One region of the Pseudomonas rustica genome, then DNA from elsewhere that is predicted to be linked to it. Evidence: predicted binding sites of a transcription regulator. Region 1 holds the regulator's gene; the other holds the start of a gene.

What was found. The regulator FliA, encoded in region 1, starts transcription of late flagellar genes. The targets are predictions, from matches to a motif close to CTAAAGTTTNNNNNNNNNNNGCCGNTAA.
Region 2: the regulator FliA is predicted to act here: its motif matches at 6,507-6,534, upstream of ACP3TY_RS07625 (methyl-accepting chemotaxis protein).

What each region holds. Positions count from the first base shown of each region.
Region 1 is NZ_CP188200.1:3,823,799-3,834,324, reverse strand. It holds gene flhA (flagellar biosynthesis protein FlhA) at 1-460, shown strand, start outside; gene flhF (flagellar biosynthesis protein FlhF) at 472-1,812, shown strand; gene fleN (flagellar synthesis regulator FleN) at 1,929-2,759, shown strand; gene fliA (RNA polymerase sigma factor FliA) at 2,756-3,496, shown strand; gene ACP3TY_RS17340 (chemotaxis response regulator CheY) at 3,663-4,034, shown strand; gene ACP3TY_RS17335 (protein phosphatase CheZ) at 4,053-4,841, shown strand; gene ACP3TY_RS17330 (chemotaxis protein CheA) at 4,878-7,112, shown strand; gene ACP3TY_RS17325 (protein-glutamate methylesterase/protein-glutamine glutaminase) at 7,162-8,328, shown strand; gene ACP3TY_RS17320 (flagellar motor protein) at 8,328-9,068, shown strand; gene motD (flagellar motor protein MotD) at 9,081-9,971, shown strand; gene ACP3TY_RS17310 (ParA family protein) at 10,015-10,526, shown strand, end outside.
Region 2 is NZ_CP188200.1:1,607,618-1,618,143, forward strand. It holds gene ACP3TY_RS07590 (PepSY domain-containing protein) at 1-111, shown strand, start outside; gene ACP3TY_RS07595 (PepSY domain-containing protein) at 111-422, shown strand; gene ACP3TY_RS07600 (response regulator transcription factor) at 426-1,094, shown strand; gene ACP3TY_RS07605 (sensor histidine kinase) at 1,091-2,404, shown strand; gene ACP3TY_RS07610 (methyl-accepting chemotaxis protein) at 2,519-3,274, opposite strand; partial or broken gene ACP3TY_RS07615 (HAMP domain-containing protein) at 3,377-4,915, opposite strand; gene ACP3TY_RS07620 (Na+/H+ antiporter family protein) at 5,094-6,413, shown strand; gene ACP3TY_RS07625 (methyl-accepting chemotaxis protein) at 6,577-8,259, shown strand; gene ACP3TY_RS07630 (LysR family transcriptional regulator) at 8,366-9,301, opposite strand; gene ACP3TY_RS07635 (DMT family transporter) at 9,414-9,899, shown strand; gene ACP3TY_RS07640 (DMT family transporter) at 9,899-10,357, shown strand.

The sequences.
Region 1 (10,526 bases):
CGTGCCGGTGCGTGACATCCGCAGTATTGCCGAAGCCATCGCCAACAACGCGGCCAAGAGTCAAGATACCGCCGCGCTGGTGGCTGCGGTGCGGGTTGGCGTATCGCGCGCCATCGTCCAAAGCATTGTAGGCACTGAGTCCGAGCTGCCTGTGATCACCCTGGAACCAAGGTTGGAACAGATATTGCTCAATAGTCTGCAGAAGGCAGGACAAGGCTCGGAAGAGGGCGTTCTGCTGGAGCCAAGCATGGCCGAGAAGCTGCAACGTTCGCTCATCGAAGCGGCGCAGCGTCAGGAGATGCAAGGTCAGCCGGTGATCCTGTTGGTAGCAGGCCCGGTGCGCGCGATGCTCTCGCGCTTTGGCCGCCTCGCAGTCCCTGGATTGCACGTGCTGGCCTACCAGGAAATACCGGACAACAAGCAAGTGACAATTGTTGCGACAGTAGGGCCCAACGGCTGAGGTAGTGGTTCATGCAAGTTAAGCGTTTTTTCGCCGCCGATATGCGTCAGGCCATGAAGCTGGTTCGTGATGAGCTGGGCGCAGATGCCGCCATCATTGGCAACCGCCGCATTGCCGGCGGTGTCGAGCTGACGGCTGCGCTCGATTACAAATTGTCGGCGCTGGCGCCACGGGTTCCGAACATGGAGCTCGAAGACGAGCTGCGCAAGACCCAGTCGCGCATCGTCACCGCCCAGGCCGAGCTGAGCCTGCGTGGCGAAGCCGATGGCAATAGCAATCGCCAGATCTTTGCCGGCCTGCCACTCACCGCTGGCCTGCCGTTGACCGCCGCTGAACCGCTGACCGAGCCGACCTACGCCGCGCCAGCGCGTCCAGCCCCGGCACCGGCGCAGTCCTCCGGCGGCGTCGATCCACGCGCCCTGGATTCGATGCGTTTTGAATTGAACAGCCTGCGCGAGCTGATGGAAGTGCAGCTCGGCACACTGGCCTGGAATCAACTGCAGGGCAGCCGTCCGGCGCAAGCCAATCTGTATCGCCGTCTGCAACGCATCGGTCTGTCTGGCCCGCTGTCGCGTGATCTGCTGTCGATGATCAGCGATATCGAAGAGCCGCGTCAGGCCTGGCGCATGCTGCTCGCGCATCTGGCGCGAATGATTGCCGTGCCGGAAGTCGAGCCGCTGGAAGAGGGCGGTGTGATCGCCATGGTCGGCCCTGCCGGCATGGGCAAGACCACCACGCTGGCGAAACTGGCCGCACGTTATGTGCTGAAATACGGCGCGCAGAATGTTGCGCTGGTGAGCATGGACAGCTTCCGCATCGGCGCGCAGGAACAACTGAAGACCCTGGGCCGCATTCTCAATGTGCCGGTGACCCACGTTGATCCGGGCCAGTCGCTGGTGCAGGCGCTGGATCCATTGCTGCGCAAACGCGTGGTGCTGATCGATACCGCCGGCCTGCAAGCCAGCGATCCGGCCCTGCGCATGCAGCTCGAAAGCCTCGCCGGGCGTGGCATCCGTTCAAAAAATTATCTGGTCTTGGCAACCACCAGCCAGAAACAGGTTCTAACCGCCGCTTATCACAGTTACAAGCGTTGCGGGCTCGCCGGGTGCATCCTGACTAAACTGGATGAAACGGCCAGCCTTGGCGAAGTGTTAAGCCTGGCGATCAGTCATGAATTGCCGGTCGCGTACCTGACCGATGGCCCACGGATTCCGGATGATTTGCATCTGCCGCGTCGTCATCAACTGGTCAGCCGCGCCGTCAGCGTGCAAATGCAGGAAGAACCCAGCGAAGAAGCCATGGCTGACATGTTCGCTGATATCTACCACAGCCCCACCAAGCAGGTAGGCTGAGGTATTCATGAACAGTTTTTGTACCTACATCGATGGTCTGCCATGCATTGTTCCGTTTGTGAACGCGCAGCCAGTAATGTGGCCTCCGTCTATGCAAGACAAGGTAAAGAAATAACATGGGCAGCATGCATCCCGTACAGGTGATCGCGGTGACCGGCGGCAAAGGTGGCGTCGGCAAAACTAACGTGTCAGTGAACTTGTCTCTGGCGCTGGCAGAGCTTGGCCGTCGGGTCATGCTGCTGGACGCCGATCTGGGACTGGCGAACGTCGACGTTCTGCTGGGCCTGACACCCAAACGCACTCTGGCCGATGTCATTGAAGGCCGCTGTGAGCTGCGCGACGTACTGTTGCAGGGTCCCGGCGGGATCCGCATCGTACCGGCCGCGTCCGGCACGCAGAGCATGGTTCATCTGAGCCCGGCGCAACACGCCGGCCTGATTCAGGCCTTCAGTGACATCGGCGACAATCTCGACGTTCTGGTGATCGACACCGCTGCAGGTATTGGTGACTCGGTAGTCAGTTTCGTTCGCGCAGCGCAGGAAGTGTTGCTGGTGGTCTGCGATGAGCCGACCTCGATCACTGACGCTTACGCACTGATCAAACTGCTCAACCGCGATTACGGCATGAACCGCTTCCGCGTCCTCGCCAACATGGCGCAGAGCCCGCAAGAAGGTCGCAACCTGTTCGCCAAGTTGACCAAGGTCACGGATCGCTTCCTCGACGTCGCCTTACAATACGTCGGCGCCGTCCCTTACGACGAAAGCGTGCGCAAAGCGGTGCAGAAGCAGCGCGCTGTCTATGAAGCCTTCCCGCGTTCCAAGTGCGCGCTGGCGTTCAAGGCCATCGCGCAAAAGGTCGACACCTGGCCGCTGCCCGCCAACCCGCGCGGCCACCTTGAGTTTTTTGTCGAGCGCCTCGTGCAGCAAACGGCAGGGCCCGTGCTATGACCGCTAGCGGTATGAATTACTACAAGAAGTCGGCACGCGACGCTCAGTACGAACTGATCGAGCGTTACGCGCCGCTGGTCAAACGCATTGCCTATCACTTGCTGGCGCGGTTGCCGGCAAGTGTGCAGGTTGAAGACCTGATCCAGGCCGGGATGATCGGCCTGCTTGAAGTCTCGACCAAATACGACGCCAGCAAAGGCGCCAGTTTCGAAACGTACGCGGGCATTCGAATCCGCGGCGCGATGCTCGACGAAGTGCGCAAAGGGGATTGGGCGCCACGCTCGGTTCACCGCAATACCCGGATGGTCAGCGACGCAATTCGCTCAATTGAAGCTAAAACCGGCCGTGATGCTAAAGATCACGAAGTTGCGGCCGAACTCCAATTGAGTCTCGACGATTACTACGGGATTTTGAATGACACCTTGGGCAGTCGCCTGTTCAGTTTCGACGATCTGTTGCAGGACGGCGAACACGAAGGGCTGCACGAGGATGGCGCGAGTGCTCATCTTGAGCCGTCACGCGATCTGGAAGATGAACGCTTCCAGGCGGCGCTGGCGGACGCGATTGCCAATTTGCCGGAGCGTGAGCGACTGGTGTTGGCGCTGTACTACGACGAAGAGCTGAACCTCAAGGAAATCGGTGAAGTCCTTGGCGTCAGTGAATCGCGGGTCAGCCAGTTACACAGCCAGTGCGCGGCCCGTTTGCGGGGGCGTTTGGGGGAGTGGCGAGCGCGCTGAAGGCAGTGTGGGGACACTGCGAACGAGGCTGGTGCGGTGATGAACGGCACCGGTCTTGCTCTGTTGTGCTCCAGACAGTCTTCGAGTGCTGCGCCGATTGATTGAAGTGGCGCGTCCAGGTGCTGGGCGCGTTTAAGACTGCTTGGAGGTCGAATTGAACAAAGACATGAAAATCCTCATCGTTGATGACTTCTCAACGATGCGGCGGATCATCAAGAACCTGCTGCGTGATCTTGGGTTCACCAACACCGTCGAGGCTGACGATGGCACCACTGCCATTCCAGTGCTCAACAGCGGAAGCATCGACTTTCTGGTAACGGACTGGAACATGCCGGGCATGACCGGTATCGACCTGCTGCGTCACGTGCGTGCCGATGAAAAGCTCAAGCACCTGCCGGTATTGATGGTGACTGCTGAAGCCAAGCGCGAGCAGATCATCGAAGCCGCTCAGGCCGGTGTGAACGGCTACGTCGTCAAACCTTTCACGGCTCAGGCGCTGAAAGACAAAATCGAGAAGATTTTCGAACGCATCGGCTGATGAACGCGCGGGGGAGCTATGGAGCATAAAGAATTTTCACAGGGCGATTTCGAATCGACCCTGAAAAAACACGCGGTCGAACTGGTCGAGAGCCTTGAAAAAGGCAAGTTCGGCGACGCTGTGCAACTGATCCATGAGCTCAATCAGACCCGTGACCGCGGCCTGTATCAGGAAGTGGGCAAGCTCACACGCGAACTGCACAGTGCGATCGTCAATTTCCAGATCGATCCGCACATGCCGCAGGCCGAGGAAGTGTCGCAAATCACCGACGCCACCGAACGTCTGGGCTATGTGGTCAAGCTGACGGAAGCTGCGGCCAACCGCACCATGGATCTGGTGGAAAGCGCCACGCCGGTGGTCAATGGTCTGGCTGAAGAAGCCCAGGCTCTGAGCACGGATTGGGGCCGTTTCATGCGCCGCGAAGTCGGGGCTGAAGAGTTCCGCGAACTGGCGCGCCGGGTCGACGGTTTTCTGTCACGCAGCCACACGGGCAACCGTGCGGTGTCGAGCAATCTCAACGACATTTTGCTGGCCCAGGATTACCAGGACCTCACCGGTCAGGTGATCAAACGCGTGACCCAACTGGTCACCGAAGTCGAAAGCAATTTGCTCAAACTCGTACTCATGGCCAGTCAGGTGGACCGCTTTGCGGGCATCGAACATGACCGCGCCGCGATGCTTGCAGAAAAAGATCCACAAAAACATCTCTCGCAGGGTGAAGGTCCGCAGATTCATGCCGATAAACGAGAAGACGTTGTGTCCGGTCAGGACGATGTGGACGATTTGTTATCCAGCCTTGGATTTTGAGTTTAGGTTTTTAGACCTGTTAGGAGCACCCCATTAATGAGCTTCGGCGCCGATGAAGAGATCCTTCAGGATTTCCTGGTTGAGGCCGGCGAGATTCTTGAGCAACTGTCCGAGCAACTGGTCGAGCTGGAAAGCCGACCGGATGACGCGGATCTGCTCAATGCAATTTTTCGCGGTTTCCACACTGTAAAAGGGGGCGCCGGCTTCCTTCAGCTCAATGAGCTGGTGGAGTGCTGTCACATCGCCGAAAACGTGTTCGACATCCTGCGCAAGGGTGAGCGTCGCGTTGATGCAGAACTGATGGACGTGGTGCTGGAAGCACTGGACGCGGTGAACAGCATGTTCACTGAGGTGCGTGAACGCGCACCGATCACCGCTGCAACGCCTGAGCTGCTGGCAGCGCTGGCACGTCTGGCCGAGCCGCAATCGGCGGATGCCGTCGCGGTCGAAGAAGTCGTTGAAGCGCCGGTCGCCGAAAGCGATTCGGGCGACATCACCGACAACGAATTTGAACAACTGCTGGACTCGCTGAATGCCGTCAAGGCACAAGCCGAAGCCCCGCCAGCGCCGGTGACCGATAGCGCCGCCAGCGATGAAATCACCGACGCCGAATTCGAGTCGTTGCTGGATCAATTGCACGGCAAAGGCCAGTTCGCGCCGGACGCTGTAGCGGCGACGCCAGCGGCTCCGGTTGCTCCGGCAGCGGGCGACAGCTCGGACATCACCGACGACGAATTTGAAGCGTTGCTCGATCAGTTGCACGGCAAAGGCAACTTCGCCGTCGAAGCGCTGGAGTCGGCGATTGCCTCGGCACCTGCGCCTGCTGCTCCAGCGGCCGCCGCTGCCGGCAGCGATTTGATCAGCGATCACGAATTCGAATCGCTGCTCGACGAATTGCACGGCAAAGGCAAGTTCACCGACGTCGGCGCCGCCTCTGCGGGCAGCGCTTCGACGGTGGCCACGCCAGTCGCCAAGGCTCCAGCCGCAGCAGCGCCGAAACCTGTCGCCAAGCCTGAGCCAAAAGCCGAAGCCCCCAAAGCTGCTGCACCGGCTCCGGCCCGCGCGCCAGCAACACCGCCACCGGAAAAACCGGCGAGTGAAGCCGAGACCACCGTGCGCGTCGATACCGCACGTCTCGACGAAATCATGAACATGGTCGGCGAACTGGTACTGGTGCGAAACCGCTTGGTGCGCCTGGGCTTGAACAGCGGCGACGAAGCCATGCAAAAGGCTGTGTCGAACCTCGACGTGGTCACCGCTGACCTGCAAACCGCAGTGATGAAAACGCGGATGCAGCCGATCAAGAAAGTCTTCGGGCGCTTCCCGCGTCTGGTTCGTGACCTGGCCCGTCAGCTGAAAAAAGAGATCAACCTGGAGCTGGTCGGCGAAGAAACCGACCTCGACAAAAACCTCGTCGAGGCCCTGGCCGATCCGCTGGTCCACTTGGTGCGCAACGCGGTCGACCACGGCATCGAGTCGCCGGAAGAACGCGAAGCATCGGGCAAGGCCCGTGGCGGTCGTGTGGTGCTGGCCGCCGAGCAAGAAGGCGATCACATCCTGCTGTCGATTTCCGATGACGGCAAAGGCATGGACCCGAACGTGCTGCGCGCCATCGCGGTAAAACGCGGGGTTATGGACAAGGACGCGGCCGATCGCCTCAGCGATACCGAGTGCTACAACCTGATCTTCGCTCCGGGTTTCTCGACCAAGACCGAGATCTCCGACGTCTCCGGCCGCGGTGTCGGCATGGACGTGGTGAAGACCAAGATTTCCCAGCTCAACGGTTCGATCAATATCTACTCGACCAAGGGCCAGGGCTCGAAGATTGTCATCAAGGTGCCGCTGACGCTGGCGATCATGCCGACGTTGATGGTCATGCTCGGCAATCAGGCGTTCGCGTTCCCGCTGGTCAACGTCAACGAAATTTTCCACCTCGACCTGTCGACCACCAACGTCGTCGACGGCCAAGAAGTGGTGATCGTGCGGGACAAGGCGCTGCCACTGTTCTACCTCAAGCGCTGGCTGGTCAGCTCCGCCGCTCACGAAGAGCAGCGCGAAGGCCATGTGGTGATCCTTTCGGTGGGCACTCAGCGGATCGGCTTCGTCGTCGATCAACTGGTCGGCCAGGAAGAAGTGGTCATCAAGCCATTGGGCAAAATGCTGCAGGGCACTCCGGGCATGTCCGGCGCCACCATCACCGGTGACGGCCGCATCGCGCTGATTCTCGATGTTCCAAGCATGCTCAAGCGTTACGCCGCACGGCGTATTTGAATCCGGGGCGGCGGGGCGATCACGCTCCGCTGCACCTAATGGAGTGTTTATGGCAGTCAAAGTCCTGGTGGTGGACGATTCGGGTTTTTTCCGCCGCCGCGTCTCGGAAATTCTTTCAGCGGATCCGAGCATCCAGGTGGTCGGCACTGCAACCAACGGTAAAGAGGCCATCGATCAGGCACTGGCGCTCAAGCCGGACGTGATCACCATGGACTACGAGATGCCCATGATGGACGGCATCACGGCGGTGCGGCACATCATGCAGCGCTGCCCGACTCCGGTGTTGATGTTCTCCTCGCTGACCCACGAAGGCGCTCGGGTCACCCTCGATGCGCTGGACGCCGGCGCGGTGGATTTCCTGCCGAAGAATTTCGAAGACATCTCGCGCAATCCCGAGAAGGTCAAACAACTGCTGTGCGAAAAGGTGCACAGCATCTCGCGCAGCAATCGTCGTTTCAGTGCTTACAGTGCGCCGGCTCCAGTGGCTGCGCCTGCACCTGCGCCGACGCCTGCTCCGACTGCATCAAGTTTCAGTAGCCACAGCAGCAGCCACAGCACCAGCGCTGCGGTGCGTCCAGCGCCAGCGCCTGTGCATGCTCCGGTTGCAACCCGTGCACCGGCCGCCAGCGCTTCGTCGCCGGCACCGAAACGCAAGGCTTACAAACTGGTTGCCATCGGCACCTCGACGGGCGGTCCGGTTGCGCTGCAACGGGTGTTGACTCAGTTGCCAGCGAACTTCCCGGCACCGATCGTGTTGATCCAGCACATGCCGGCGGCGTTCACCAAAGCGTTTGCCGAGCGTCTCGACAAACTCTGCCGCATCACCGTCAAGGAAGCCGAGGATGGCGACATCCTGCGTCCGGGGCTGGCGTTGCTGGCGCCGGGTGGCAAGCAAATGATGATCGACGGCCGTGGCGCGGTGAAGATTCTGCCGGGCGACGAGCGTCTGAATTACAAGCCGTGCGTGGACATCACCTTCGGTTCTGCGGCCAAGTCCTACGGTGACAAAGTTCTGGCGGTGGTGCTCACCGGCATGGGCGCCGACGGCCGTGAAGGCGCGCGTTTGCTCAAGCAGGGCGGCAGCTCGATCTGGGCGCAGGACGAAGCCAGTTGCGTGATCTACGGCATGCCGATGGCCATCGTCAAAGCTGACCTCGCCGACGCGGTGTACAGCCTGGACGAGATCGGCAAGCACATCGTCGAGGCGTGTATCTGATGGATGTTTTAAGCCTTATCGGGATCATCATGGCGTTCGTCGCCATCATCGGCGGCAACTACCTTGAGGGCGGCCACATCGGTGCGCTGGCCAACGGTCCTGCGGCGTTGATCGTCCTCGGCGGCACCGTCGGCGCGGCGCTGCTGCAATCGCCGATGAGCGCGTTCAAACGCGCCATGCAGATTCTGGCGTGGATTCTGTTTCCGCCCCGGGTTGATCTGGCCGGCGGCATCGACCGTGTCGTCAACTGGAGCCTCACCGCGCGCAAGGAAGGCCTGCTGGGTCTGGAAGGCGTGGCCGATGCTGAACCGGATAATTACTCGCGCAAAGGCCTGCAACTGCTGGTCGATGGCGCCGAGCCGGAAGCGATTCGCAGCATCCTTGAAGTGGATTTCTACACTCAGGAAGCGCGCGATATCGAAGCCGCGAAAGTCTTCGAAAGCATGGGCGGTTACGCGCCAACCATCGGCATTATCGGTGCGGTGATGGGCCTGATCCACGTGATGGGCAATCTGGCTGATCCGACGCAACTGGGCAGCGGTATCGCCGTGGCATTCGTCGCCACCATTTACGGTGTCGCGAGTGCCAACCTGGTGTTGTTGCCAGTGGCGGCCAAGCTGAAGGCAATCGCGTTGCGGCAGTCGCGTTATCGCGAAATGTTGTTGGAAGGGATCCTGTCGATCGCCGAAGGTGAAAACCCTCGCTCCATTGAGTTGAAGCTGCAAGGCTTCATGGATTAAGGGAATAACCTCATGGCTCGTCGTCGCCACCAGGAAGAACACGTCAACCACGAGCGCTGGCTGGTGTCCTACGCGGATTTCATCACCTTACTGTTCGCGTTCTTCGTGGTGATGTACTCGATTTCGTCGATCAACGAAGGCAAGTACAAAGAAATTTCCGAAGCGCTGGTCGGTGTTTTCAAAGACTCCGACCGTGCGCTCAAACCGATTCCGATCGGTGATGAGCGACCGAAAACCACCACTCCGGCCAAGCCGCTGGTCAAGGATGCCGAGCAGATCGATGCCGGTATCGCCGGGGCCAGCGATCCGCTGAAAAGCATCTCCGATGACATCAGCGCTGCGTTCGGCGACTTGATCGCGTCCAACCAGATGACCGTGCGCGGCAACGAGTTGTGGGTCGAGATCGAACTCAATTCCAGCCTGTTGTTCGGCAGTGGCGACGCCATGCCGAGCGATATCGCGTTCAACATCATCGACAAGGTTGCAGCGATTCTGAAACCGTTCGACAACCCGATTCACGTCGAAGGCTTCACCGATGATCAGCCGATCCGCACCGCGCAGTACCCGACCAACTGGGAACTGTCCTCGGCGCGTTCGGCGAGCATCGTGCGCATGCTGGCGATGCAGGGTGTGAACCCTGGCCGGTTGGCGTCGGTGGGTTACGGCGAATTTCAACCGGTGGCCAACAACGCCACCGTTGAAGGCCGCGCGAAGAATCGTCGGGTGGTGTTGGTGGTGTCGCGCAATCTCGATGTCCGCCGCAGCCTGACGGGCACCGGGACGGCCAATGCGCAACCGGACGCCGCGTTGAAGCGCGCTGGCACACAAACTGCACCGACCCCGGTCAAGACGCCGGGACGCGAGAGTGCCGTCAATTCTCCGTCACCCGCATTAACACGCTGAGCTATGTCTCGGTCGAGCATATCGGCCGGGAGGAACGAACCGAATGAGAGTCTGGGCAGTCGCCAATCAAAAGGGTGGTGTCGGTAAAACCACATCTTCCATCGCTTTAGCCGGGTTGCTGGCCGAGGCGGGCAAGCGCGTGGTTGTGGTCGATCTCGACCCGCACGGCTCGATGACCAGCTATTTCGGCTACGACCCCGACAGCCTGGAACACAGCAACTACGACCTGTTTCTGCACAAGGGCAGCGTGCCGCAAGGCTTGCCGGGGCAGTTGCTGTTGTCGACCAGCGACGAACGTATTTCGCTGTTGCCGTCGAGCACCGCGCTGGCGACCCTTGAGCGGCAGTCGCCGGGGCAGAGTGGTCTCGGTCTGGTGATCGCCAAGAGTCTGGCGCAACTGTGGCAGGACTTCGATTACGCGATCATCGACAGCCCGCCGTTGCTCGGTGTGCTGATGGTCAACGCGCTGGCCGCGAGTCAGCAACTGGTGATCCCGGTGCAGACCGAACACCTCGCCGTCAAAGGCCTGGAGCGCATGGTCAACACGCTGGCGAT
Region 2 (10,526 bases), 2.2 Mb from region 1:
TACGGCAAGTACATCTACCAGGTCGAAATGCGTGATCCGCAGGGTCTCAATTGGGATCTGGAATTAGACGCGGTGACCGGGCAGGTTCTCAAGGATCATCAGGATACGTAATGAAGCTTAATGTTCGCGCCACCAGCCGCACGGCGCTGGCGCTGGTAGTTTTTTGCTCGGCGGCGATGGCCCGCGACCTCGATCAGGACGAAGCGCTGAACCTGCGTCGCCAGGGCGTCATCCTGCCGCTGGAGCAAGTGCTGCAGCAGGCGATGGATCGTTATCCGGGCGCCAAACTGCTGGAAGTCGAGCTGGAAGAGAAACACGACGTCTACATTTATGAAGTCGAGTTGCTTACCGTCGAGGGTGTCGCCCGTGAGCTGCACCTCAAGGCCGAAACCGGTGAATTAGTGAAAGACAAGGAAGATTGATCGATGCGTTTGCTTTTGGTGGAAGACCACGTACCGCTGGCCGACGAATTGCTCGCCGGTCTGCAACGCCAAGGCTACGCAGTCGATTGGCTGGCGGACGGCCGTGATGCGCTGTATCAGGGCAGCAGCGAGCCGTACGACCTGATCATCCTCGACCTCGGTCTGCCCGGTGTGCCGGGGCTTGAGGTGCTGGCGCAGTGGCGCGCGGGCGGTCTGGCGATTCCGGTGCTGATCCTCACCGCGCGTGATTCCTGGGCCGAGCGTATCGAAGGCCTGAAAGCCGGCGCCGACGATTACCTGACCAAACCGTTTCACCCCGAAGAGCTGTTTCTGCGCATACAGTCGCTGCTGCGCCGCTCCAAGGGCCAGTCCAATCAGGCGACGTTGCAAGCCGCCGGCCTGCATCTGGACGAGGGCCGTCAGTGCGTGGTGCGCGATGGCACCGACATTCAACTGACCGCCGCCGAATTCCGCCTGCTGCGTTATTTCATGCTGCACCCCGAACAAATCCTTTCCAAAAGCCACCTCGCCGAACACCTCTACGACGGTGAAACCGAGCGCGATTCCAACGTCCTCGAAGTCCACGTCAATCACCTGCGCCGCAAGCTCGGCAAAAGCGTGATCGAAACCCGTCGCGGCCAGGGTTACCTGTTCGGCGGGCAGGCTTCATGAGGTCAATCCAGCGCCGCTTGAGCCTGGGTTTGATCAGCGTGATGGTGATCGTCGGTCTGGTGCTGGCGCAAACCAGTTTGTGGTTGTTCGAAGTGGGTTTGCAGCGCTACCTCGAAGCCGGCCTGCGCGACGACAGCGAAACCCTGTTGGTGGCGCTGGTGCGCGGCCCCATGGGGTTGCAGCTGGATGAGCGGCACTTGTCGCCGGCGTATCAGCGACCGTTTTCCGGGCATTACTTCCGCATCGATTTTGCCGACAGCCACTGGCGTTCGCGCTCGCTGTGGGATCAGGATCTGCCGCTGCTGGATCAGCCCGGTCTGCACAGCAACTTGCAACTGGGCCCGGACGGTCAGCGCTTGCTGGTGCTGCGTTCGGACTATCGGCGTCTGGGCCAGTCGATTTCGATCAGCGTTGCGCAGGACTACACGCCGGTCAGCGACAGCTTTCAGCGCATGCGCCAGATCGGTCTAGGTCTGGGGTTGGCGGCGTTGCTGCTGATTCTGTTTTTGCAACGGCTGACCGTGCGCCGCGCGCTGAAGCCGCTGGAAAAGGCTCGCGAGCAGATCGCGCAATTGCAGCAGGGCCAGCGTTCGCAACTGGACGATCAGGTGCCCGTGGAGCTGGAGCCGCTGGTGGCGCAGATCAACCATTTGCTTGCGCACACCGAGGACAGTCTCAAGCGTTCGCGTAATGCGCTGGGCAATCTCGGGCATGCGTTGAAAACGCCGTTGGCGGTGCTGTTGAGCCTGGCGTCGAGCGAGAAACTCGATGCCCATCCCGACCTGCGCAAGATTCTTCTCGAACAACTGGAACAGGTGCAGCAACGGCTCAATCGCGAGCTGAACCGCGCACGATTATCTGGCGATGCGTTACCGGGTGCGTTGTTTGATTGCGATGCCGAACTGCCGGGGTTGCTGGCGACGCTGAACATGATTCATGGCGAGCATCTGGCGTTGAGTTATGTCGCGCCGACGGGATTGCAGTTGCCGTGGGATCGTGAGGATTTGCTGGAGCTGCTGGGCAATCTGCTCGACAACGCCTGCAAGTGGGCGGATGCCGAGGTGCGTTTGAGCGTGGTCGAAACGCCTGAGGGATTTGCCCTGAGCGTGGAAGATGACGGGCCGGGGATCCCAGAAGAACAGCGCGCGCAGGTGTTTAGTCGGGGGACGCGGCTGGATGAGCAGACGCATGGGCATGGGTTGGGACTGGGGATTGTGCGCGATATTGTTGATACGTGGGGTGGGACGCTGATGTTGATGGAAAGCGAGTGGGGCGGGCTGAAAGTCCACATCAACCTGCCCAAACGCTGATTCCGATCCGAGCCTAAAACCGGTAGGAGCTGCCGCAGGCTGCGATCTTTTGATCTTTAAACAGCCAGATCAAAAGATCGCAGCCTGCGGCAGCTCCTACCGATTGTGGTGGTCTCAGACGCGAAACTGATCCATCAAACTCTGCTGCTGATTCGCCAGGCTGTTCAGCGACTGACTCACCCGCGCCGACTCATTCGCCTGGCCGGACAACGATTCCGTCACATCGCGAATCGTCGCCACGTTGTTGTTGATCTCCTCGGCCACCGCGCTCTGCTCTTCCGCCGCGCTGGCGATTTGCAGGTTCATGTCGCTGATCACCGTCACCGCGTCGCCGATCTGGCGCAGCGCAGTCACCGCTTGGCCAACCTGTTCGACACTGCCCTGTGCCTGACGATGGCTGTTGCCCATCGAACCGACCACTTCCTGCGTCCCGGTCTGCAGTTGTTCAATCACCTGACGGGTTTCTTCCACCGATTCCTGTGTGCGGCGCGCGAGGTTACGCACTTCATCGGCGACCACGGCAAAACCACGTCCGGCTTCACCGGCACGCGCCGCTTCAATCGCGGCGTTGAGGGCCAGCAGGTTGGTCTGCTCGGCAATGGCGCGGATGGTTTCCAGCACGGCGCCGATCTTCTCGCTGTTCGCGGCCAGGCCTTCGACCTGCACCATCGCCGCGCTCATGTCGGCGGCGAGGGTGTCGATGCTCGCGGTGGTGCGGTCGATCACGGTCAGGCCTTGACGGGTGGCGCGGTCAGCGTCCTTGGCGGCTTCGGCGGCTTGCGCGGCACTGCGCGCGACGTCTTGTGCGGTGGCGCTCATTTCGTGGGACGCGGTGGCAACCTGATCGACCTGACGGTATTGCTGCTCCATGCCGGCGCTGGTCTGCGTGGCGATGGCCGAAGACTGATCGGCCGTGTCGCGAGCGTCCTGCACCGAGCGTTTGACGTCGGCAATGATCGGCTGCAATTTATCGAGGAAGCGGTTGAACCAACCGGCCAATTGACCGAGTTCGTCCTTCTTGTCGTAGGCCAGACGGCGGGTCAGATCGCCTTCACCGCTGGCGATGTCTTCGAGCATGTGCGCCACGCCGAGGATCGGCTTGGTCACGCTGCGCGCCATCAGCCACACCAACAGCAGGCCGATCAGCGCGGCGAGCACGCCGAGGCTCAGCTCAATCAACGTGCCTGAGGTGTTGCTCGCGTCCAGTTGTTGCTTGAGCGCTTCGGCGCGGCTGACGAGGACTTTTTCCGGCACATCGAGCAGCACGCCCCACGACGGGCCACCGGGAATCGGTTGGAATGGCGACAGCACTTTCAACTGGCCGTTGCTGTGCAGGCTGGTGACGTTGCTGTTCGAGGCCAAAAGCCGCAGCAGCTCAGCGCCGCTGGTTTTGTCGACCGCATCCAGACGCTGGCTGAGTTTGCCGGCGTCCGGGCTGTAACCGGCGAGCAGGCCGGCGGGGCTGATGATGCTCACGGCGGTCTGGCCGTCATAGAGCTTCTTGCTCGCGCTCTGGCTGGTGGCTTGCAGGCTGTTGAGGTTGATGTCGACCGACAGCGAGGCGATGACTTTGCCGTCGACTGTCAGCGGGAACACGATGCTGGTCATCAGTACGTTGTGGCCGTCGATCACGTAGAAGTACGGTTCGATCACGCAAGGTCTCAGCGTGGTGCGCGGGCAGGTGAACCAGGCATTCGCCGCTTGACCGGACGGGCCAGTGCTGGTGTCGGCCATGTCGCTTTCCGGCAGCGCCATCGAGGTGACTTTGCCCGGTGTCGGTTGCGACCAGTACAGGGCGAAACGGCCCTTGTCGTTGCTGCCCAGTTCGGCCTGGTTGGCGAACAGTTCGTCCTTGCCGTCCAGTGCATTGGCTTCGAACACCAGCGACAGACCGAGCAGATCCGGGTTGGCTTGCAGCGCGGATTTGACCTGACGGGTCATGTCTTCGCGCAGGTCGAAAGCGTCGAGGAAGCGTTTTTCGGCTTGCTCGCGGAGGAACAGCACCTGACGCGAAAAACCGTGGCCGTATTGATAGGCGTCCATGAATTGCTGGCGAATGCCCGCCGATTGCACTTCGCCCTGGGATTCGATGCGCGCCTGCGCCGACTCGGTGAGCATCTCCATGCTCGAAGCTTTCACCAGTGCGGAACTGTGCTCCATGCGATACAGCGAAAGACCCACCAACAGGGTCACGATACCGGCCAGGCAAAGGCCGGCGAGCAGGGTGATTTTCCATTGGATGGAAAGTTGTCTGAGCGACATGGAGACGTCCTTATTCGATAAATATCTGCGACTTTGCACTGTAACGGCCGCAAATCGGCTTTCTTTATCCCTGAAACACAATTGCCCCATGTTCCTTCTGTAGGAGCTGCCGAAGGCTGCGATCTTTTGATTGATCGTTCCAACGCTCCGCGTGGGAATGCAGCCCGGGACGCTCCGCGTCCCAAAGCGGACGCAGAGCGTCCATTGAGGCGTTCCCACGCAGAGCGTGGGGACGATCAAAAACAACATCAAAAGATCGCAGCCTTCGGCAGCTCCTACAGGGCATGGCTTTGACAAGGGGAGTTCGCTGCGGCACAGTGCGCGCCCTTCTAATAAGACCCTCTTTGCAAATCCGCCGGTTTAGCGTTGGCGGACTCATTCTGTCTGGCGGTCGGTTGTCCACCGCAGTGTTTTTTGAGGTAGTGAAATGAATGCAGTCATAGCGGCGGTCGGCGTCATGCTGATCCTCAGCCTGTCGCGCGTGCACGTGGTGATCGCTTTGATCGTCGGCGCGCTGGTCGGCGGCCTGACCGGTGGTTTGGGTATCGACGCCACGCTCAAGGCGTTCAACAGCGGCCTGGGCGGCGGCGCGACCGTGGCGTTGTCCTACGCGTTGCTCGGTGCTTTCGCCGTGGCGATTGCCAAATCGGGCCTGGCCCACGCATTGGCCGACAAGGCGCTGGCGATGGTCGATCGTCAACATTCGAGCGGTGGCGGCAGTGTCAAATGGCTGCTGATCGGTCTGTTGTGGGTGGTCGCGATTGCTTCGCAGAACATCCTGCCGATCCACATCGCCTTCATTCCACTGCTGGTGCCGCCACTTCTATATGTACTGACCAAGCTGCAACTCGACCGCCGCTTGATCGCCTGCGTCATGACCTTCGGTCTGATCACGCCGTACATGGTGTTCCCGGTCGGCTTCGGCAACATCTTCCTCAACCAGATCCTGCTGGCCAACGTCAGCAAGGCCGGCGTCGACATCAGCCAGATCAATGTCATGCACGCCATGGCCATTCCGGCGCTGGGCATGGTCTTCGGTCTGTTGGTGGCGGTGTTCTTCAGCTACCGCAAAAAGCGCGTTTACGATCTGGAAAAGATCGAGCAGGTCGAGCAGGTCAGCGTTGCCTACAACCCGAAAACCATTGGCATTGCCGGTCTGGCGATTGCTGCGGCGTTCATCATTCAGTTGCTGCTCGACTCGATGATTATCGGCGCGCTCGCCGGTTTTCTGATCTTCTCGGCGTCGGGCATTGTGAAGTGGCGTGAAACCGACGACCTGTTCACCGAAGGCATGAAGATGATGGCGATGATCGGCTTCATCATGATCTCTGCCTCGGGTTTTGCCGAAGTACTGAAAGCCACCGGCGAAGTGCGCACGCTGGTCGAAAGCGCAGCGGCGTGGATCAATCACAGTCGGGCGATTGGCGCGTTGTTGATGTTGCTGGTGGGCCTGATGGTAACCATCGGGATCGGTTCGTCGTTCTCGACGGTGCCGATTCTGGCGGCGATTTTCGTGCCGTTGTGCGTGCAGCTCGGCTTCAGCCCGATGGCGATCGTGTGCATCGTCGGCACCGCCGGGGCATTGGGCGATACCGGCTCGCCAGCGTCGGACTCGACACTGGGGCCGACCTCCGGTTTGAACGTTGATGGCCAGCATCACCATATCTGGGACACCGTAGTGCCGACGTTCCTGCACTACAACCTGCCGCTGCTGGCGTTCGGCTGGGTGGCCGCGATGGTGTTGTGATTTAGCCTCTGAAGATCAAAAGATCGCAGCCTTCGGCAGCTCCTACAGAGATCAATGTAGGAGCTGCCGAAGGCTGCGATCTTTTTTTGCGGGTTCAACTTTTGGTGGTGCGTGCCGTTAAAGCCTTTAACCACGCCAATAAAACCAAAAGAGTGAGCCCCCAATGCGCCTGAGCCTCAAGGCTAAAGTCCTGTCCCTCGCCGTCCTCCCGGTGCTGCTCTTTGCGCTGGTCATCAGCCTGACCACGCTGTTCATCCTCCAGCAACAGGCGCACAACGAGGTCGAGCAGACCCGCGAGCGCCTGCTCGGCGACGCGAAAGCCACCCTGCAAAGTTACGTCGCCGTGGCCATGACCACGATCAAACCGCTGTACGACGCTGCCGCCCCCGGCGATGACGCGGCGCGCGCGCAGGCGATCAAATTGCTCTCGGGCATTCGCTACGGCAAGGACGGCTACTTCTTCGGCTACGACTCCGAGACCGTGCGCCTGTTCAAGGCTAACGATCCGGAAGGCGTGGGCAAAAGCTTCAAGGACAACCGCGACCCGAACGGCGTTTACGTCAACCAGGGCCTGGTGAAAGTGGCGAAGGACGGCACGCACTATCTGCAATACAGTTCGCCGCTGCCGGGCAATGCGCAGGTGCTTGTGCCGAAACTCGGCTACACCGAATACCTGGCGAAGTGGGACATGGCGGTCGGTACTTCGGTCAACCTCGACGGCATCGAAGCGCAAGTGGCGCTGGTGCAAACGCAAGTGCAGGAACGCATGCAAGGCGTGGTGCTGAGCATCGTTGGCGTCGCGGTGGTGGTGCTGTTGGTGATCGCGGCGGCGGGCATGCTGCTGGCCAATACCATTTTGCGTCCGCTGACGCTGATGAAGGCGAATCTCGATGACATCGCGGCGGGCGAGGGCGATCTGACCCGTCGTCTGAACATCACCAGTCAGGACGAACTCGGCGAACTGGCCGGCTCGTTTAACCGCTTCGTCGACAAGATTCACGGACTGGTGCGGCAGATCACCGAGATGACCACGCAACTCACCGGGCTGGTGACGCAAGTCTCGGATCAGGCGCAGCGCTCGGATCAGGCGATGGAGCGCCAGCGTCACGAGACCGATCAGGTGGCGACGGCGATCAACGAAATGTCTGCCGCCGCGCAGGAAGTGGCGAAGAGCGCGCAGAACGCCGCTGTCGCTGCGCAACAGACTGACGAAGAAGGCCAGAGCGCCAAACGCGTGGTGGCGGGCAGCATCAAACAGATTCATGCGTTGGTCGATGACATCCGCAGCAGTGGCGTGTCGCTGGACAGCTTGCAGCAGGACGTGAGCTCGATTGTCGGCGTGCTCGGGGTGATTCGTTCGATTGCCGAGCAGACCAATCTGCTCGCACTGAACGCAGCGATCGAAGCGGCGCGGGCCGGTGAGGCCGGGCGCGGGTTTGCGGTGGTGGCGGATGAAGTGCGCGCGCTGGCCAGTCGCACGCAGATCAGCACCCAGGAAATTCAGGGGATGATCGATCGCTTGCAGGCCGGGACGCAGTCGGCGGTGGAAGCGATGCGCCGATCCAGTGAAGCGGGCGACGGCACGTCGGCGCAGGCCAATCAGGCCGGGGCTTCGCTGGACACGATGGCGTCGTTGATTGCGACGATCAACTCGATGAACGCGCAGATTGCCAGCGCGGCGGAAGAGCAGACGGCGGTGGCGGAAGAGATCAATCGCAGCGTGCACCAGATTGCGGTGGCGGTGGACAGCGTGGCGGATGAGACGCAGTTGGGGGCGCAGACTTCGCGTAGTTTGGCGGATCTTGGTCAGCGGCTTGGCAAGCTCGTTGGCCAGTTTCGTATCTGACGTTTTACGCAGCCCACTGTAGGAGCTGCCGAAGGCTGCGATCTTTTGATTGTGTTTTTAAAAGACAAGAGCAAAAGATCGCAGCCTTTGGCAGCTCCTACAGGGGTTACGGTCTGTCCCAATAGGGCACTTCGCCGAAGCACTCGATGAAGAAGTCGATAACGGTGCGCACCTTCACCGACAAGCGCCGACTCCCCGGCCACAGCACCGCAATCTGCTGCGGCTCCAGACTGTTCGACACCTGATACTCGCCCAACACCGGCACCAACGTGCCTTCGCGCACCGCCTCGCCAATCAGCCACGACGGAAACATCACCAGCCCCAAGCCCTGTTCAGCGGCTTGGGTGAGGGTGTCGGCGTGGTTGCCGGTGATCGGGCCTTTGACCGAGTACGGCGTCCAGTCCTGCCCGTCGCGGCGGAAAAACCAGCGCTGCAATCCGGCCGCGCCTTTGTACGCCAGGCACTGGTGTTGCGCGAGATCGTCAGGGTGTCGCGGGATACCATGTTTTTGCAGATACGCCGGGCTGGCCGCGACCTGAAAGCGGTGCGGCGCCAGAATCCGCGCTTGCATGCTGGAGTCATGCAGCGGGCCGATGCGGAACAGCAGATCCGCGCCTTCTTGCAGCGGGTCGACGTAATGGTCGGTCTGCTGAATATCCAGTTGCAGCTTCGGATAGCGCGCGCACAACTTGCCCAGCCACGGCGTCAGATGGCGCTGGCCGAACACCACCGGGGCGTTGATGCGCACCAGGCCGGTGGGTTCGCTTTGCTGTTCCTGCAACGCTTGTTCGGCTTCTTCCAATTGCACCAACACCAGCCGCGCGTGATGGCCGAGCATGCGCCCAGCCTCGGTCGGCGTGACGGCGCGGGTGTGGCGGTAGAGCAATTGCTGATTCAGCGCTTGCTCCATCAACTGGATCTGCCGCGAAATCGAGGAGGGCGCCACGCCTTCGCGACGGGCGACTTCGGAAAAACTGCCGTGATCGAGCACGGTCACAAACAGTCGCAGCGCTTTGAATCCGAGTTCGTTGAGGCCGTGCATGGTCTGTCCTGCTGTGCGTGTTGCGCAAAAGTGTTGTCCGGATGCTCCCATTTATCGCACAGCGACGCCAGCCGATAATCCGCGCCATTGTTGACTGGGCTGGATTGTATTTATGCAAACGTTGGATGAAGTGAGTGTTGCGCCGCCGGTGGCCAAACCGGGGTTGCGCTTGTTGTTGCTGCCGCTGGTGATTCTGGCGGGGATGGGTTTGTCGGTGGAGGCGGGTTTGCTCGGGCCGTTGGGTGCGCAGGTCGGGCATTTGTGGGCGACGTTGAGCATCTTCGGGGTGGGCTCGGCGATTCTGTTTTTGCTGCTGTTGTTTGCGGGGCCACAGAAAGGGCCGGCGCTGAACACGCTGCCGCGCTGGCAGTTGATCGGTGGTTTGCTCGGGCCGATTTATGTGGTGGTGCTGACCCTGGCCACGCCGCACATTGGTATCGCCATGACGATGATCGCGATTCTTTCCGGGCAGGTCGGTAAGAGTGTGTTGATCGATCATTTCGGCTGGTTCGGGGCGACGCGCAAGAAGGTCAATGGTGAGCGTTGGTTGGCGTTGCTGTTGATTGTCGCGGCACTTGTTTTGATTGCGCGGGGTTGATGATGAATCTGATTATTTTGTTGGCTGTGGTGGTAGCGGCGGGGGCGGTATTAAGTGTTCAGGCGGCGATCAATGGGCGCTTGGGGGAAACCGTTGGTGTCTTGCGCAGTAGTTTGTTGACGTTTGCTGTGGGTGCGTTGGTGACCGGGTTGTTGATTTTGTTTTTTGAACCGGCGCATGCGGTGGGGTTGATGGATGTGCCGAAGTGGCAGTTGAGTGGGGCGCTGTTTGGGGTGGTTTATATGATTGTCATGGTGGGCGCGGTGCCTCGTGTGGGGACGGCGGTGGCGACGGTGGCGGTGATTGTCGGGCAGTTGGGGATGGGGATGTTGATTGATAATTTTGGCTGGTTCGGGAATCCGGCGATTGAGTTGTCGGGGAGTCGGGTGTTGGCGATGGTGCTTTTGGCGGGGGCTTTGGTGTTTATGTATCGGAGTAGTGTGCGTAGCTCTGATTGATTTTGTTTTGGGGGTGTGGGCATATCCGTTGCTGCGGTGATGGCTGGTTATGGTTCCGCCCTTACGGCGGGTCACTTTTGGCAAACGCCCCAAAAGTAACCAAAAGGTCTGTGCCCTGACGTTCGGCCCTCGCTGTGGCTCGGGTTCCTTCGCTCCGGGATCGATCCGG